2 regions of the Enterobacter sp. HK169 genome follow, and region 1 is predicted to be linked to the other one. Evidence: predicted binding sites of a transcription regulator. Region 1 holds the regulator's gene; the other holds the start of a gene.
What was found. Region 1 encodes PurR, which represses purine synthesis genes. Its sites were predicted from a motif close to CANGCAAACGTTTGCNTG; they were not measured.

Region 1 (9,096 bases):
ATAAAAATGGGCGGGATTTCAATGCTCGCAATGTTCGCCAGCATCAGACGAGAGTTATCGTCGTTATAGGGCATACCCACGCCAGCTTCATCGGCCTGTTCGAAAACGGAAACGGAGAGCGGCGTGCTGTTCTTAAGCAGGTGATAAAAGGTGTAAATCCCTGTGGGGCCGGAGCCGATAATCGCGATTTTCTTCATCGACGGTCTTCCTGTTTTTTTTCCATAAGAAAAGCGTAGCAGGAGAACAATGAAGAAAATAAGGGATTAGGAAAATTCAGGATATCAGAAGAGGATTTGCACCATTTCAGGACTGAAATGGTGCGTCCGAGTGGACTCGAACCACCGACCCCCACCATGTCAAGGTGGTGCTCTAACCAACTGAGCTACGGACGCAGAATGGTGCGTTCAATTGGACTCGAACCAACGACCCCCACCATGTCAAGGTGGTGCTCTAACCAACTGAGCTATGAACGCAACGTGTTGTCGCTGACAACGGGGACGAATATTAGCGGCACAGCATCGAGGTGGCAAGAGGGAAAATGCATTTTTCTCTCTGATTTCACGCGATTGCTTCATTACCGCGCAAAGTGAAGAGAAAGTAGCCGCCGGGCGGCGGCTACCGCGTCGTTAACGTGCAGCGCGTTGCAAAATGACCGTTGATGGCTGGCGCTGCAGGAAGCGCATTCGCATCATCATCATAATCGCCGCCGACGTCAGGCCGATGATAAAGCCCATCCAGAACCCTGCCGGACCCATGCGATCCACCACAAGATCGGTAAGCGCCAGGATATAGCCACACGGCAGACCCAGCACCCAGTAGGCGATGAAGGTGATAAAGAAGATGGAGCGCGTGTCTTTATATCCGCGCAGCACGCCGCTGCCAATCACCTGGATGGAGTCAGAGATCTGGTAAATTGCGGCCAGCAGCATCAGGTGCGATGCCAGCGTGACCACTTCCGGGTTGTCGTTGTAGAGCAGGGCGATCTGCTCCCGCAGTGCAACGGTAAAGAGCGCCGTACAGACAGCCATGCAGACGCCGACGCCCAGCCCGGTCCGGGCGGCCGTTTGCGCATCCAGCGTTGAGCCCTGGCCCAGGCGGAAGCCGACGCGGATCGTCACCGCCGCCGCCAGCGACATCGGCAGGACGAACATCAGGGAGCTGAAGTTCAGCGCAATCTGGTGTCCGGCCACGTTCACAATGCCCAGCGGGGAGACCAGCAGGGCAACCACGGCAAACAGGGTCACTTCAAAGAACAGCGCGAGGGCGATCGGCAACCCTAACTGCACCAGACGCGTCATGATGTTCCAGTCCGGCGTGCTAAATCTTTTCTCGTTGCGAATATCGCGCATGGAACGGGCGCGTTTTACAAAGGCGATCATGGAGAAGAACATCACCCAGTAAACGGCCGCCGTCGCCACGCCGCAGCCGACGCCGCCCAGCTCCGGCATCCCGAAATGACCGTAAATAAACACGTAGTTCACCGGAATGTTGACCAGCAGGCCGATAAAGCCCATCACCATCCCGGGCTTGGTTTTCGCCAGGCCTTCACACTGGTTACGCGCCACCTGGAAAAAGAGGTAGCCGGGCGCACCCCAGAGCAGGGCGCGCAGATAGCCCACGGCTTTATCAGCCAGTGCCGGGTCAATGTTATGCATAGCGCGAATGATGTGGCCCGCGTTCCAGAGCACGACCATGATCAGCACGGAAACAAACCCTGCCAGCCAGAAACCCTGACGAACCTGATGGGCAATGCGCTCGCGACGACCCGAGCCATTGAGCTGAGCGATAACCGGCGTGAGCGCGAGCAGCAGACCGTGGCCGAACAGGATGGCCGGAAGCCAGATTGACGTGCCGATAGCAACGGCCGCCATATCGGTGGCGCTATAGCCACCTGCCATTACCGTATCCACAAATCCCATTGCGGTCTGGGCCACTTGCGCGACGATCACTGGGATAGCCAGTGCCAATAGCTGGCGCGCTTCATTCATGTACTTCTGCACGTGAACACCTTTATTTTGTTGTTATTTGAGAGACTAAAAAAGCCGCCGAAACGGGCAGCAAGAAGAAAATGCAGGGGGGTGCCAGCTATTGTAGCGGGCTTTAGCTATTTATCTAGTGAAAAAATCGCCAGAAAATGCGCTCCGCTGGCAACCTCTTTTTCCAACTGTTATTGTGGTGGGATTAAACGGTGTCACCACCGTCCGGAAAAAACAGGAGTTGTAAGCATGTTTACTGGTATTGTGCAGGGCACCGCCAAAGTGGTGTCCATTGATGAAAAACCTAATTTCCGTACTCATGTTGTTGAGCTGCCGGAATATATGCTTGAGGGCATTGAAACAGGCGCGTCGATTGCTCATAACGGCTGCTGCCTGACCGTTACCGAAATTAACGGCAACCAGATTAGCTTTGATTTAATGAAAGAGACGCTGCGCATCACCAACCTTGGCGAGCTGGCGGTGGGAGATACCGTTAACGTTGAGCGGGCGGCGAAGTTCAGCGATGAGATTGGCGGTCACCTGATGTCCGGTCACATCATGACCACCGCTGAAGTGGCAAAAATCGTGACCTCGGAAAATAACCGTCAAATCTGGTTTAAAATGCAGGATCCTTCATTAATGAAATACATCCTCTATAAAGGATTTATTGGCATTGACGGGATTAGCCTGACGGTGGGTGAAGTAACGCCAACGCGTTTTTGCGTGCATTTAATTCCTGAAACGCTGCAGCGCACCACGCTGGGCGCCAAAAAACTGGGGCATCGCGTGAATATTGAAATCGATCCGCAAACCCAGGCGGTGGTGGATACGGTTGAGCGCGTGCTGGCAGCAAAAGAAGCGGCAATAATAAAGACCACCGCAGAAGAAGAATAAAAAATAACCCCGGGCATCCGGGGTTATTTTTTTAGCGTGCGACACGTAATCCGTGTTCAATCCCACGGCTGAATACCACCTGCCAGAGCTGAATATCCCGTGCGCGAAACGCCCCCGCGCAGGCATTCAGATAATAGCTAAACATCCGCCTGAATCGTTCAGAATAGTTGTCCGCAATCTCAGGCCAGGTTTCCTGAAAACGCGCATGCCAGGCCATCAACGTGGTGTCGTAATCCGCGCCAAAGTTGTGCCAGTCTTCCATTACAAAATGGGATTCACTGGCGTTGGCAATCTGGCGGACTGACGGTAAACAGCCATTCGGAAAGATGTATTTGTTGATCCACGGGTCGACGTTATTGTCGGTTCGCTTAGAGCCGATGGTGTGCAGCAGGAAGATGCCGTCCGGTTTCAGATTCCGATCCACCACCTCAAAATAGGTAGCGTAGTTTTTTGGCCCGACGTGCTCGAACATGCCGACGGAAACGATCCGGTCAAACTGTTCGTTCAGATCACGGTAATCCTGCAGCCGGATATCCACATCGAGACCCTGGCAGCGTTCCCGCGCCATTTTTTGCTGTTCCGCTGAAATCGTGACGCCGACGACGCTGACGCCATAGTGCTTCGCCATAAAATACGCCAGCCCGCCCCAGCCGCAGCCGATATCCAGCACGCGCATTCCGGGCTGGAGCTGCAGCTTCTCGCTAATCAGACGCAGCTTGGCCTGCTGGGCCTCTTCAAGCGTCGACGCCTCTTTCCAGTAGGCGCAGGAGTACTGCATGAAAGGGTCCAGCATACGGCTGAACAGGTCGTTGCCAAGATCGTAGTGTTCTTTACCAACGATCCACGCGCGTTTTTTACTTTGCAGATTGAACAGTCGGGCAGAGGCGACGCGCAGGGTGTCTTTCAGATTGCGAGGGAGTTGATTTTCAAGACCGGCACGCAGCACGCTGGCGAAAAAGGTATCCAGACGTTCGCACTCCCACCAGCCGTCCATGTAGCTTTCTCCCAGGCCTAACGATCCCTCTCGCAGCACGCGTTTAAAAAAGTCGGGATGTTTAACCTGAGGATCGGATGGCGATGATCCATTGATAGTGATGCCTGCTCGACCTAACAGTTCACTGACGATCCGGGACCAGTTATCGTCCGGAACGCTGACTTCTTCTATACACGATGAACTCATAGCTTCTCCATCACCCTACTGTGATCAGAACCTTAAAACAGCGTAGACGCTTTTTTTGGTTTGTGAGAAATCTCACGGTAAATACCGCGAGGCTAATATCCGACGTAGAACAGAGGAAGGGAGATAACCCTTGCCGAAATGCCTTCCATGGTAAAACGGGAGCACTCCGGCTCCCGTTAACACTTAATATTTATCGTATTTAATCGAACCAAATTTAGTATAGGCCTCAAAATTTGGTGATTCAATAGAAAATTCTTAGCAACCTAATCACTGAAAATTAACATGATTTCTGGCGCAATCAGGCATGTGACGTTTCAACCTGAGCACTCTTTTCCTGCTCACGCTGCGCGGAGGCCTGCATGCGATAGCCCAACACCGCCATCGCAACGGTCACCAGCATCACGCTGGTAGTGGTCAGGAGCGGCGTGGCAATCAGCGCGGAGACCACCAGGCTTGCCAGGAAGCACAGCCCCAGCTGCAGGGTGTTCTGCAGCGCGGCGGCGCGGCCTGTTGCCTGCGGGAAGGGACGCAGCGCCTGCGCTACAACGATAGGGTAAATCGCCCCGTTCGCAACGGCCATCACGCAGAATGGGATCAAAATTTCGGCCAGACCGGCGCCAGGAATAAAGCCAACGGCCCAGGTCCCGATGACGCTCAGCGCATACAGCACCAGCAGCCACGGCAGCATCTGCTGACCTTCCCACTTTTGCAGCGCCGCGCGACAGCCGTACCCGCCCACCAGGAATGCGATGGTCTGCGGAACATAGCTCAGGCCGATGGCTGCCGGGCTGTAGCCCATATCGTGCAGAATGAACGGCGAGCCGGTGAGCCACGCGAAGAAGCTTGCCGAGCAGGCGGCATAGATCAGGACATTCCCGCGATACGCTTTGGCGCTGAGCAGGGAAGTGAAGGTAATCGGCTTCGCGTCTGCATGCGCTTCTTTTTTATGCGCGGGCTTAAGGGCGAACGCCGGCAGCATCAGGACCAGGGTAATGGCAAACAGCGTGGCGAAAATGGCCTGCCAGTCGAAATGAGCGAGGATCCAGCTGCCCAGCAGTGGGGCGAGGGCAGGTGAGAGACCTACCAGCGGCATAATGGTGGCGAAAATACGGTTTGTGCGGTTAGCCGGATAGTAGTCGGTGACCAGCGCCTGCCAGGTCACGGCCGCGGCACAGACGCCCACGGCCTGAATAAAACGCAGCACCAGCAGCCAGCTGGCATCGCGTACCCATAGCATCCCCAGGCAGCCCACGGCAAAAATGGCCAGGCCCAGCAACAGCACCGGCTTACGACCAAAGCGATCCGAGAGCGGTCCCCAGAGCAGCTGTGCGAAGGCAAAGCCGGCGAGGAATAAGCTCAGGCTGGCGCTGATGGCGGCAGCCGGCGTTTGTAAATCTTCCTGCATGGCGGCAAACGCCGGCAGGTACATATCGGTGGCCAAAAAGCCCAGCACGCTTAAGCCGCCGAGCCAGACTAAAAAACCGTTCCTGGGTTGCATTATTTTATTCTCCTGAGGAGGCAGGTATACATTGGCGCTGAGTGTAGGGAGTGCAAAGCTGCTTGTGAAACGCTAATATTTGGCTGGTGCATTCAAAAAATTTGCAGGCAGAAAATGTGGTCAGATTATTCTCTTGAAGTGGTCGATGCTGTTGCGCGTAACGGCAGCTTCAGCGGTGCGGCGCAGGAGCTGCACCGCGTCCCTTCGGCAATAAGCTACACGGTGCGCCAGCTGGAGGAGTGGCTGGCGGTTCCGCTGTTTGAACGGCGGCATCGTGATGTGGAATTAACGCCCGCAGGCGCGTGGTTTTTGAAGGAAGGGCGTTCTGTTATCAAAAAAATGCAGATCACCCGCGAACAGTGTCAGCAGATCGCTAACGGCTGGCGGGGACATCTTTCCATCGCGGTGGATAACATCGTTAAGCCGGAACGCACCCGGCAGATGATCGTCGATTTCTACCGTCATTTCTCTGACGTCGAGCTGCGGGTCTCGCAGGAGGTGTTTAACGGCGTCTGGGATGCACTGGCGGACGGCAGGGCAGAGATGGCGATTGGGGCTACGCAGGCGATCCCGGTCGGGGGACGTTACGCTTTTCGCGACATGGGGATGCTGAGCTGGAAATGCGTGGTGGCAAGCGATCATCCGCTGGCGTCGATGGAAGGGCCGCTCAGCGATGACACGCTGCGCAACTGGCCGTCGCTGGTGCTGGAGGATACGTCCCGTTCATTGCCCAAGCGTATCACCTGGCTTCTGGACAACCAGCGGCGGGTGGTGGCCCCTGACTGGGAATCGTCGGCGACGTGCCTCAGCGCCGGGCTGTGCGTCGCGATGGTGCCCGTTCATTTCGCGCGTCCGCGCATCGATACCGGAGAGTGGGTTGAGCTGACGCTGGAGAATCCGTTCCCGGATGCGGCCTGCTGCCTCACCTGGCAGCAAAATGACGTCTCGCCTGCGATGGCCTGGCTGCTGGATTATCTGGGAGACAGCGAAACGCTGAACCGGGAATGGTTACGGGAGCCAGCATAGCTGGCCCCGTAAAGCGATTAACGACGGTAGTCGCGGAACGGACCGTCCGCAACGGAACGGCGTTCGATAAGACGCGGGTGAACTTCAATAGACTGCGACTCTTCGCGCTTGTTGACGATCCTGTCCATCAGCATATTGAAGGCCGTTTCGCCCAGCGAATCTTTCGGCTGGTGAATGGTGGTCAGCGCCGGGGTGAAGAAACGCGCGTTACGCACGTTGTCATAGCCGATCACGGATATATCCTGCGGTACGCGCAGGCCCAGCTCGTCGGCAGCGCAGAGCGCGCCCATGGCCATGATGTCGCCCCCGCAGAACACGGCGGTCGGACGGTGCGGCTGGGAGACGATCTGCTGCATCGCGCGGTAGCCCGATTCCGGCTCAAAGTCGCCCTGCACAATCCAGTTTTCCGGCACGTTGATCAACGCTTCTTCCATCGCTTTCATAAAACCGGCCAGACGGCCCGCGCCGGTGTTGCGCTCCAGCGGACCGGGGATCACGCCAATCTCGCGGTGGCCGCGTTCGATCAGATAACGACCGGCCATATAGCCGCCTTCAAAGGCGTTATCGATAACGGAATCGGTAAAGTCTGCGCGCGCTTCGCCCCAGTCCATCACCACCATCGGAATATGGCGATACTCTTCCAGCATCGACAGCACGGATTCCGGGTACTCGGAACACATCACCAGCAGGCCATCAACGCGCTTTTGCGCCATCATCGACAGGTAGGCACGCTGTTTTTCAATGCTGTTCCACGCGTTGCCCAGAATCAGGGTATAGCCTTTCTGGAAGCAGTTCTTTTCGACCGCTTCAATGATCTCGGCAAAATAGGCCGCTTCACTGCTGGTCGCCAGCAATCCAATGGACTTGGTGTGATTAACCTTGAGGCTACGCGCAACCGCACTTGGCGAATAGTGCAGCTCTTTGATCGCTGCCCAGACGGCGTTGCGCGTCTCTTCCGCCACAAAGCGGGTTTTGTTAATTACATGTGATACGGTTGTAGTGGAAACGTTTGCGCGTTTTGCTACGTCTTTAATTGTTGCCATTAAATGTCACTCCAGACCATATCCTAAGCTCCTGAAAAACTTGAAGGTAAACGTTTGCCTTCTCTCACCCTTATCTCGCAATCTTGAATTGCGGCACGCCGGGAAAACGACACGGGACGTCAGGAGGGGGTCAATGGCCGGTACGCTAATAAATTTAGCGTGGAATTTTGTCCTATCTTGATGAAAAGGGGAAGAGGTAAAGTGGTTATCAGTATAAATCCAGGAAGATTTTTGACGTAATCTGTGCAAAAATGAGCAAGCTCACTTTTCGTGTGGGGATTAAAAGGAGAAAAATTGATGAGTTCCGATCTTAAGTTTTCGCTGTTCACCACCATTGTTGTGCTGGCTCTGATTGTTGCGGCCGGTCTGACGGCTGCGCTGCACTGATTTTACGCGGAGGGAGAGCCTTCTCCCTCCCAACTCCCCGGATTGTTACTTCTCTGGCAAAAATCTTTTGCCATTTTGTTAACTTCTCATTTTTTGTGATTGATGTCATGCTTTCTGCTTCTTTGTTCTGTGTCACCACATGACACGGCATCCGGAGTTGACGCATGAAAATCAATTTTCCCCTGCTGGCCCTGGCGATTGGCGCTTTTGGGATTGGCACCACTGAATTCTCCCCGATGGGGTTACTGCCTGTTATTGCCCGGGGCGTAGATGTCTCTATCCCTGCGGCAGGGATGTTAATCAGCGCCTACGCTATCGGCGTGATGGTCGGGGCGCCGCTGATGACGCTTCTTCTTTCACACCGCGCGCGCCGCAATGCGCTGATTTTCCTGATGGCGATTTTCACCCTGGGCAACGTGCTTTCGGCCATTTCGCCGGACTACACCACATTGATGCTGTCGCGCATTCTGACCAGCCTTAACCACGGCGCGTTCTTTGGGCTGGGATCGGTTGTGGCTGCCAGCGTGGTGCCAAAACACAAGCAGGCGAGCGCCGTGGCAACCATGTTTATGGGGCTGACGATTGCCAATATCGGCGGGGTGCCTGCGGCAACCTGGCTGGGAGAAGCGATCGGCTGGCGTATGTCTTTCCTGGCGACGGCCGGGCTGGGCGTGATTGCGATGGTGGCGCTGTTCTTCTCCCTGCCGAAAGGCAATGCCGGAGAACGTCCGGAAGTGCGTAAAGAGCTGGCGGTGCTGATGCGCCCGCAGGTGCTCTCCGCGTTGCTCACCACCGTGCTGGGGGCAGGGGCGATGTTTACCCTCTACACCTATATTTCACCGGTACTGCACGATATCACCCACGCAACGCCTCTCTTCGTTACCGCGATGCTGGTGCTGATTGGCGTGGGCTTCTCGATCGGCAACTATCTGGGCGGGAAATTTGCCGACCGTTCCGTGAGCGGGACGCTGAAGGGCTTCTTAACCCTGCTGATCGTCATCATGGTTGCCATTCCGTGGCTGGCGCGTAATGAGTTCGGGGCCGCGATTGCGATGGTCGTCTGGGGAGCCGCCACTTTCGCCGTGGTGCCGC
Region 2 (9,096 bases), 1.2 Mb from region 1:
CACGGCCTGATTTTCTCATGGTGGAGCTACTGCCCAGCTGCGCCTTCGCGAACGCTTCTGCGAAGGTGCGGCCCACGCCCATCACTTCCCCGGTAGAGCGCATTTCTGGCCCTAACAGCGGGTCAACGCCCGGGAATTTGTTGAACGGCAGCACCACTTCTTTCACCGAGTAGTACGGTGGAATGATCTCTTTGGTCACGCCCTGCTGCGCCAGCGTCTGGCCCGCCATCACGCGCGCCGCCACTTTGGCCAGCGGAACGCCGGTGGCTTTGGAGACGAACGGTACGGTACGTGCCGCACGCGGGTTGACTTCAATCAGGTAGACTTCGTTGTCTTTCACCGCGAACTGGACGTTCATCAGACCGCGAACCTGCAGCTCGAAGGCCAGCTTCTGCACCTGCTGGCGCATCACGTCCTGAATCTCCTGGCTCAGCGTGTACGCTGGCAGAGAACAGGCGGAGTCGCCGGAGTGCACGCCCGCCTGCTCGATGTGCTCCATGATGCCGCCAATCAGCACCATTTCGCCGTCGCAGATGGCGTCAACGTCCACTTCAACCGCATCGTCGAGGAAGCGGTCGAGCAGCACTGGCGCATCGTTGGAAACGCTCACCGCAGTCTGGAAGTAGCGACGCAGGTCGGCTTCGTCATAAACGATTTCCATCGCGCGGCCGCCCAGCACGTAGGAAGGACGTACCACCAGCGGGTAGCCAATCTCTTTCGCCTTCTCAACGGCCATTTCAATGGCGGTGACGGTGGCGTTCGCCGGCTGTTTCAGCTTCAGACGGTCAACCGCCTGCTGGAAACGCTCGCGGTCTTCCGCACGGTCAATCGCGTCCGGGCTGGTGCCGATAACCGGCACGCCTGCTGCTTCCAGCGCGCGCGCCAGCTTCAGCGGGGTCTGGCCGCCGTACTGCACGATAACGCCTTTTGGCTTCTCGATGCGCACGATTTCCAGCACGTCTTCCAGGGTAACCGGCTCGAAGTAGAGGCGGTCAGAGGTGTCGTAGTCGGTAGAGACGGTTTCCGGGTTACAGTTGACCATGATGGTCTCGTAACCGTCTTCGCGCAGCGCCAGCGAGGCGTGTACGCAGCAGTAGTCGAACTCTATGCCCTGGCCGATACGGTTTGGACCGCCGCCCAGCACCATAATCTTGTCGCGGTCGACGGACGGGTTCGCTTCGCACTCGTCTTCATAGGTGGAGTACATGTAGGCGGTGTCGGTAGAGAATTCAGCCGCACAGGTGTCCACGCGCTTGTAGACCGGGTGCAGGTCGTACTGGTCGCGCAGCTTGCGGATTTCCGCTTCACGCACGCCCGCCAGCTTAGCCAGACGCGCATCGGCGAAGCCTTTGCGCTTCAGCACGCGCAGGAAGTCAGCGTCCAGGCCGTTGATGCCCAGCTCCGCGACCTGTTCTTCCAGACGCACCAGCTCTTCAATCTGCACCAGGAACCAGCGGTCGATGTTGGTCAGGTTGAACACGCCGTCGACGGAGAGGCCCGCACGGAAGGCATCGGCGATATACCAGATACGCTCTGCGCCCGCGTCTTTCAGCTCGCGGCGGATTTTGGTCAGCGCTTCCGGGTCGTCCAGGCTCACTTTCGGGTCAAAGCCGGTCGCGCCCACTTCGAGGCCGCGCAGCGCTTTCTGCAGGGATTCCTGCTGCGTGCGGCCAATCGCCATCACTTCACCGACAGATTTCATCTGGGTGGTCAGACGGTCGTTCGCGCCCGCGAATTTCTCGAAGTTGAAGCGTGGAATTTTGGTCACAACGTAGTCGATGGACGGCTCGAAGGACGCAGGGGTGCGGCCACCGGTGATGTCGTTCATCAGCTCGTCGAGGGTGTAACCCACCGCCAGCTTCGCCGCCACTTTCGCAATCGGGAAGCCGGTCGCTTTAGAGGCCAGCGCGGAGGAACGGGACACGCGCGGGTTCATTTCGATAACAATCAGACGGCCTGTTTTCGGGTTCACCGAGAACTGCACGTTAGAACCGCCGGTTTCCACGCCGATTTCACGCAGTACCGCCATCGAGGCGTTACGCATGATTTGATACTCTTTGTCGGTCAGGGTCTGGGCTGGCGCAACGGTGATGGAGTCGCCGGTGTGGATACCCATCGCATCGAAGTTTTCGATGGAGCAGACGATGATGCAGTTGTCGTTTTTATCACGCACCACTTCCATCTCGTACTCTTTCCAGCCAATCAGCGATTCATCAATCAGCAGCTCTTTGGTTGGGGAGAGATCCAGACCGCGTTCGCAAATCTCTTCGAACTCTTCGCGGTTGTAGGCGATGCCGCCGCCGGTGCCGCCCATGGTGAACGATGGACGGATGATGCACGGATAGCCCACGTCAGCCGCGACGGCCAGCGCTTCTTCCATGTTGTGTGCGATACCGGAACGCGCGGTGTCGAGGCCGATTTTCTTCATCGCCACGTCGAAGCGGCGACGGTCTTCTGCTTTATCAATCGCGTCGGCGGTCGCACCAATCATGGTCACGCCGAACTCGGCCAGCACGCCCTGACGCTCCAGCTCCAGCGCACAGTTCAGCGCCGTCTGGCCGCCCATGGTTGGCAGCACCGCGTCCGGACGCTCTTTCTCGATGATTTTACGCACCACTTCCCAGTGAATCGGCTCGATGTAGGTTGCATCAGCCATTTCCGGGTCGGTCATGATGGTTGCCGGGTTAGAGTTCACCAGGATAACGCGGTAACCCTCTTCACGCAGGGCTTTACACGCCTGCGCGCCGGAGTAGTCGAATTCGCAGGCCTGGCCGATGACGATCGGGCCAGCGCCAAGGATCAGGATGCTTTTTATGTCTGTACGTTTTGGCATTGTCTTCTCGGCTCCTGATTATTTAGCGGTCTTACGGTATTGCTCGATAAGTTCGATGAAGTGATCGAACAGCGGCGCGGCGTCGTGTGGGCCCGGGCTGGCTTCCGGGTGACCCTGGAAGCTGAATGCTGGCTTATCGGTGCGATGAATCCCCTGCAGAGTGCCATCGAACAGCGACTTATGGGTCACGCGCAGGTTAGCCGGCATCGAGGCTTCATTGACGGCAAATCCGTGGTTCTGCGCGGTGATCATCACCGTGTTGTTATCGATGTCTTTCACCGGGTGGTTACCACCGTGGTGGCCGAACTTCATCTTAACGGTGTTCGCACCGCTCGCCAGCGCCAGCAGCTGATGGCCGAGGCAGATGCCGAATACCGGGATGTCGGTTTCCAGGAAGGACTTGATGGCGGCGATGGCGTAATCGCACGGCGCCGGGTCGCCAGGACCGTTGGACAGGAAAATACCGTCCGGATTCATCTTCAGCACGTCTTCGGCAGACGTTTGTGCTGGAACCACCGTCAGGCGGCAGCCGCGGTCAACCAGCATGCGCAGGATGTTGCGCTTGGCGCCGAAATCGTAGGCCACCACGTGGAACGGCAGCTCGCTCTCTTTTTTCGCTTCCGGCAGGTCGCCTTCCAGCGTCCAGCTACCCTGAGCCCAGCTGTAGGCTTCAGCGGTCGTCACTTCTTTCGCCAGGTCCATGCCGTTCAGGCCCGGGAAGGCTTTCGCTTTTTCCAGCGCCAGCGTCGCATCGAGGTTATCACCCGCGATAATGCAGCCGTTCTGTGCACCCTTCTCGCGCAGCAGACGCGTTAACTTACGGGTATCGATATCGGCAATCGCCACGATGTTATGGCGCTTCAGGTAAGAAGAGAGGTCTTCGGTATTGCGGAAGTTGCTGGCAATCAGCGGCAGGTCGCGGATGACCAGGCCTTGCGCATGTACCTGAGAAGATTCTTCGTCAGCCGCATTGGTGCCGACATTGCCGATATGAGGATAAGTAAGAGTAACGATTTGGCGAGAATAGGAAGGATCAGTGAGGATTTCTTGATAACCGGTCATTGAAGTATTGAAAACGACTTCCCCAACCGCCGAACCCGTTGCCCCTATGGCCCGACCGATAAACTGGGTTCCGTCTTCCAGAACCAATAGCGCTGACTTAATCAAAACACCCTCCAGAGAATATTCACTCACTTTATTTGCATATTAATTCATAGCATGTCATGGATCAATGCAAATGTGTTGCCAGCGGATTTTTGGCAAACGGCGGCATTCTGGGGATTTGGTGGGTAAAAGTCAACTTAAAACGGATATTTTGTTTACTCTTTTGCAAGTCTGGCGAGTGGAATGCGGCTTAAGCGACAAAAAGATCAGGTAAATCACTGCGGAAAACGCTTGCGCGCCTGGTTTAATGAAAAATGAGATGGTGCAGCACTATAAAGTAGACCAGATGGTCAAAATTTACATTTCAGTAACGTTAAAACGCCACAAGAGATAGATATTTAGAGACTTAAACAAAAATACGCTATAAAACAGATAAAATAAAAGGGCAATAAAATTTTGCCCTATGCAATCAAACAATTACGACTGCAATAACCACATCACGATGGGTAATAATGCTTACAAATTGTTGAGATCGAGCACATCCCGCATATCAAAAAGGCCATCTTTCTTGTTTTTAAGCCACAAAGCGGAACGTACGGCGCCGTTGGCGAACGTCATTCGACTGGAGGCTTTATGCGTAATTTCGACACGTTCGCCAATATCGGCGAACATCGCCGTGTGTTCGCCGACGATGTCACCCGCTCGCACGGTTGCGAAGCCAATGGTGCCAGGAACGCGTTCGCCGGTGTAACCTTCACGGGTATAGACCGCGCAGTCTTTTAAATCTTTATCAAGTGCATGAGCAATCGCTTCGCCCATCGCCAGCGCCGTACCCGATGGCGCATCAACTTTGTAACGGTGGTGAGCTTCTACGATCTCGATATCGGTATAGTTGCCCATCACCTTCGCGGCCTTCTCCAGCAGCTTCAGCATGACGTTAACGCCCACGCTGAAGTTTGCCGCGAAGACAATCGCAATCTCATTTGATGCATCCTGGATAGCCTGCTTGCCCGCATCGTCAAAACCGGTGGTGCCGATCACCATCCCCTTGCCGTGCTGACGACAAAACGCCAGATGCGTGAGCGTCCCTTCCGGGCGGGTAAAATCGATGAATACATCGAAGTCCTCTTTTACCGCCTCCAGGCTGCTTTGCACGGTAACGCCCGTGTGGCCTGCGCCCGCCAGCTCACCGGCATCGGTTCCCAGAAGCGACGAACCTTCACGCTCCAGTGCCGCGCCAAGCGCGACGCCATCCATCTGAAGTGCCGCCTGAATAAGCTGACGGCCCATACGTCCACCCGCGCCCGCAATGGCGACACGGATCTGTGCATCATGCATAGTTATTCTCTTACGTTAAAATGATGTAAACCGTTTTCAGATTAACCAGCCTTGAGAAGCACTGCCAACTGAAAACACCGATAATTAGAATTTAACGTGAAACCGACTTAAATATCAGTAAAAGACATGATTTTGTCGTCACGATAAAGTAACGGGTAAAAAAAAGGCCAGCACAGGAGGTGCTGGCCTTTCATCAGAAAAAGGTCTATTCGACTTCGCGGGCGTCGATGCGCAGTTCTTTCGGGACTTCAAAAACGATGTTTTCTTCACGTCCTTCCAGCGGCACCGCTTCGCCACCGCCCAGTTCCTGCAGACGAGAAATGACGTTCTGTACCAGAATATCTGGCGCAGACGCCCCGGCCGTCACGCCGACACAGCCCGCGTGCTTAACCCACGCCTCCTGAATATCCGACGCATCATCAATCAGGAAAGCCGCTTTCCCCATGCGTTGCGCCAGTTCGGCCAGACGGTTTGAGTTAGACGAGTTTTTGGAGCCGACTACCAGCACCACATCCGCCTTTTCAGCCAGTGCGCGCACCGCTTCCTGACGGTTAGTGGTCGCGTAGCAGATATCATCCTTACGCGGGCCAACGATTTTCGGGAAGCGCTGACGCAGCGCGTCAATCACGTCTGAAGTATCGTCTACGGAGAGCGTCGTCTGGGTCATAAACGACAGACGGGCTTCATTTTTCACGTTCAGCGTAAAGACATCTTCAGGCGACTCAACCAGATACATGCCCCCTTCCGGGTTACTGTACTGGCCCATGGTGCCTTCGACTTCCGGATGACCGGCATGGCCAATCAGAATCGACTCTTCACCACGACGGCTGGCGCGAGCCACTTCCATATGCACTTTTGTCACCAGCGGACAGGTGGCATCGAATACGGTCAGATCGCGGCTTTTCGCTTCGTTACGTACCGCCTGAGAGACGCCGTGCGCGGAGAAGATCAGGATCGCACCGTCCGGCACTTCGCTGATCTGCTCAATGAAGATGGCGCCGCGCTCGCGCAGGCTGTCGACCACGTAGCGGTTGTGCACCACTTCGTGACGTACATAAATCGGCGCGCCGTAAATCTCCAGCGCGTTTTCAACAATGCTGATAGCGCGGTCTACACCGGCGCAGAAGCCGCGCGGGTTAGCCAACAGGATCTGCATTTCAGGCCTCCAGTGCAGGATCGATTTCCAGCACTTCAACATCAAAATGAACGGTACGCCCGGCAAGCGGATGGTTGAAGTCAACGGTAATAGAGTCGCCGTTGATCTCGCGGATCACGCCAGGCATTTCGCTGCCGTCCATAGCGGTAAAGAGCATAATCGCTCCGATCTCCGGTTCACCCGCGTCCATAAACTCGCGGCGCGAGAAATACTGGATCAGGTCCGGACTCGGCACGCCAAACGCGGCATCCGGCTCCAGCGAAAAGGCTTTTTTCTCACCCTCTTTCAGGCCCAGAAGCTGCTGCTCAAGACCTTCAGACAGGGAGGTATCGCCAAGACGAAACAGGGCCGGTTTGCCGTTATTGCGGGTGGATTCGGCCGTGGAGCCGTCATCCAGCTTCAGCGTGAAGTGAACGAGAACCGCGCTGTTGCTCTGTACGGATTTAGACATGCAAATTGCTCGCTTGTTTTGCCCGGTAGCATTACGCCACCGGGCGAGTGTGTTACGCCTGCTCTTTCGCGGCCGGTTTAGGCAAGAAGCCTTCCAGCACGATTAACGCCGCGCCGATACAAATTGCCGTATCGGCAAGGTTAAAGGTCGCGAAGTGCCAGTCGCCGACGTAGAAGTCGATCATATCAACCACAAAGCCGTGCCACAGGCGGTCAAACAGGTTGCCCAGCGCGCCGCCAATGATCAGCGCGTAGGCAATGTTATTCAGCTTTTGCGTGGCCTTCGAGCGGTACATCAGCACCGCGAGGATCACGCAAATACCGAGAGCGATACCCGCAAAGAACCAGCGCTGCCAGCCACCGCTGTCGGCAAGGAAACTAAACGCTGCGCCGTAGTTACGCGCGTAGTGCAGGTTAAGCGACGGGAACAGCGGAACCGTCTCCCCCAGAGCAAAATTCTGGAGGATCAGGAACTTGCTGCCCAGATCGATAATCAGCACCACCACAACCAGCCACAGCCAGCGCAGTCCTGTTGAACAGAGAGTTTTACTCATCAGGCAAACTTACGTTTTTCGCCGTCACCGGCGACGTTGCTTACACAGCGTCCGCAGATGTCTGCGTGTTCCGCCACCTGGCCAACATCAGTGGTGTAATGCCAGCAACGCGGGCATTTCTCACCGTCGGCTTTGCTCAGCGCGACTTTCAGTCCTTTGAGCAGCTCGCTCTGCTGAGCATCAGCAGAAGCATCGGCATAATCCGCAACTTTCGCACCGGAGGTCAACAGGACAAATCGTAATTCATCGCCCAGCGCCGTCAGCTTCGCCGCCAGCTCCGGTTCGGCATACAGCGTAACTGCCGCTTCCAGAGAGCCGCCGACTTTCTTGTCCGCGCGCGCCTGCTCGATAACCTTGTTCACTTCGCCACGCACTTTCAGCAGCTCGTCCCAGAAGGCATCGTTCATCGCTTCGGTGCTGGAGAGATCGAACAGACCTTCGTACCACTCGCCCGTGAACACATACTTCTCACGGTCGCCCGGCAGGTAGCCCCAGATTTCATCCGCGGTGAAGGACATGATCGGCGCCATCCAGCGCACCAGCGCTTCTGCGATGTGGAACAGCGCGGTCTGGCAGCTACGACGCGCCACGCTGTCCGCTTTCGCGGTGTACTGGCGGTCTTTGATGATGTCGAGGTAGAACGAGCCCATCTCGATCGAGCAGAAGCGCATCAGGCGCTGCACCACTTCGTGGAAGTCGTAAGACTCATAGGCTTTCAGAATATCTTCCTGCGCCGCTTTCGCGCAGCCTACCGCCCAGCGGTCCAGCACCACCATCTCTTCCGGTTTCACCATGTCTTTTGCCGGATCGAACCCGTTCAGGTTCGCCAGCAGGAAGCGCGCGGTGTTACGGATACGACGATAGCTGTCGGCAGCACGCTTCAGGATCTCGTCAGACACCGCCATTTCGCCGGTGTAATCGGTAGAGGCTACCCACAGACGCAGAATGTCTGCGCCCAGCTTGTTCATCACATCCTGCGGAGAAACGGTGTTACCGATAGATTTGGACATCTTACGGCCCTGACCATCCACGGTGAAACCGTGAGTCAGTACCTGACGGTAAGGCGCTTTCCCCTTCATGGCGGTGGAGATCATCAGAGATGACATGAACCAGCCGCGGTGTTGGTCAGACCCTTCCAGATACATATCGGCAGCGTGACCGGCAAATTCCGGACGCACGTCAACCACGGAGGAGTGGGTAGACCCGGAGTCGAACCACACGTCCAGGGTATCCGGCACTTTCTCGTAGTTGTCTGCGTCAGTGCCCAGGATGTCGCGGGAGTCGAGATCCCACCACGCCTGAATACCGTCAACTTCGACGCGCTTCGCCACTTCTTCCATCAGTTCCAGAGTGTTCGGGTGCAGCTCCTGCGTCTCTTTATGCACGAACAGAGACATCGGCACGCCCCAGGTACGCTGACGGGAGATACACCAGTCAGGACGATTAGCCACCATGGATTCGATACGCGCCTGGCCCCAGTCAGGGATCCACTGCACGCCTTTGATCTCTTTCAGAGACTGCTCGCGCAGGCCTTTCTGATCCATGCTGACGAACCATTGCGGGGTCGCACGGAAGATGATCGGGGTTTTGTGACGCCAGCAGCACGGATAGCTGTGCTGCATTTTTTCAACGTGCAGCAGCGCGCCGCTGGTGCGCAGCAT

Region 2: the regulator PurR is predicted to act here: its motif matches at 4,218-4,235, upstream of carA (glutamine-hydrolyzing carbamoyl-phosphate synthase small subunit).

What each region holds. Positions count from the first base shown of each region.
Region 1 is NZ_CP017087.1:299,954-309,049, forward strand. It holds gene EnteroDNA1_RS01545 (FAD-NAD(P)-binding protein) at 1-197, opposite strand, end outside; tRNA gene EnteroDNA1_RS01550 (tRNA-Val) at 316-392, opposite strand; tRNA gene EnteroDNA1_RS01555 (tRNA-Val) at 397-473, opposite strand; gene mdtK (MdtK family multidrug efflux MATE transporter) at 627-2,000, opposite strand; gene EnteroDNA1_RS01565 (riboflavin synthase subunit alpha) at 2,226-2,870, shown strand; gene cfa (cyclopropane fatty acyl phospholipid synthase) at 2,902-4,050, opposite strand; gene punC (purine nucleoside transporter PunC) at 4,349-5,548, opposite strand; gene punR (DNA-binding transcriptional activator PunR) at 5,663-6,574, shown strand; gene purR (HTH-type transcriptional repressor PurR) at 6,592-7,617, opposite strand; gene cydH (cytochrome bd-I oxidase subunit CydH) at 7,915-8,004, shown strand; gene EnteroDNA1_RS01595 (MFS transporter) at 8,169-9,096, shown strand, end outside.
Region 2 is NZ_CP017087.1:3,650,616-3,659,711, reverse strand. It holds gene carB (carbamoyl-phosphate synthase large subunit) at 1-2,833, opposite strand, end outside; gene carA (glutamine-hydrolyzing carbamoyl-phosphate synthase small subunit) at 2,852-4,000, opposite strand; gene dapB (4-hydroxy-tetrahydrodipicolinate reductase) at 4,454-5,275, opposite strand; gene ispH (4-hydroxy-3-methylbut-2-enyl diphosphate reductase) at 5,481-6,431, opposite strand; gene fkpB (FKBP-type peptidyl-prolyl cis-trans isomerase) at 6,433-6,882, opposite strand; gene lspA (signal peptidase II) at 6,935-7,435, opposite strand; gene ileS (isoleucine--tRNA ligase) at 7,435-9,096, opposite strand, start outside.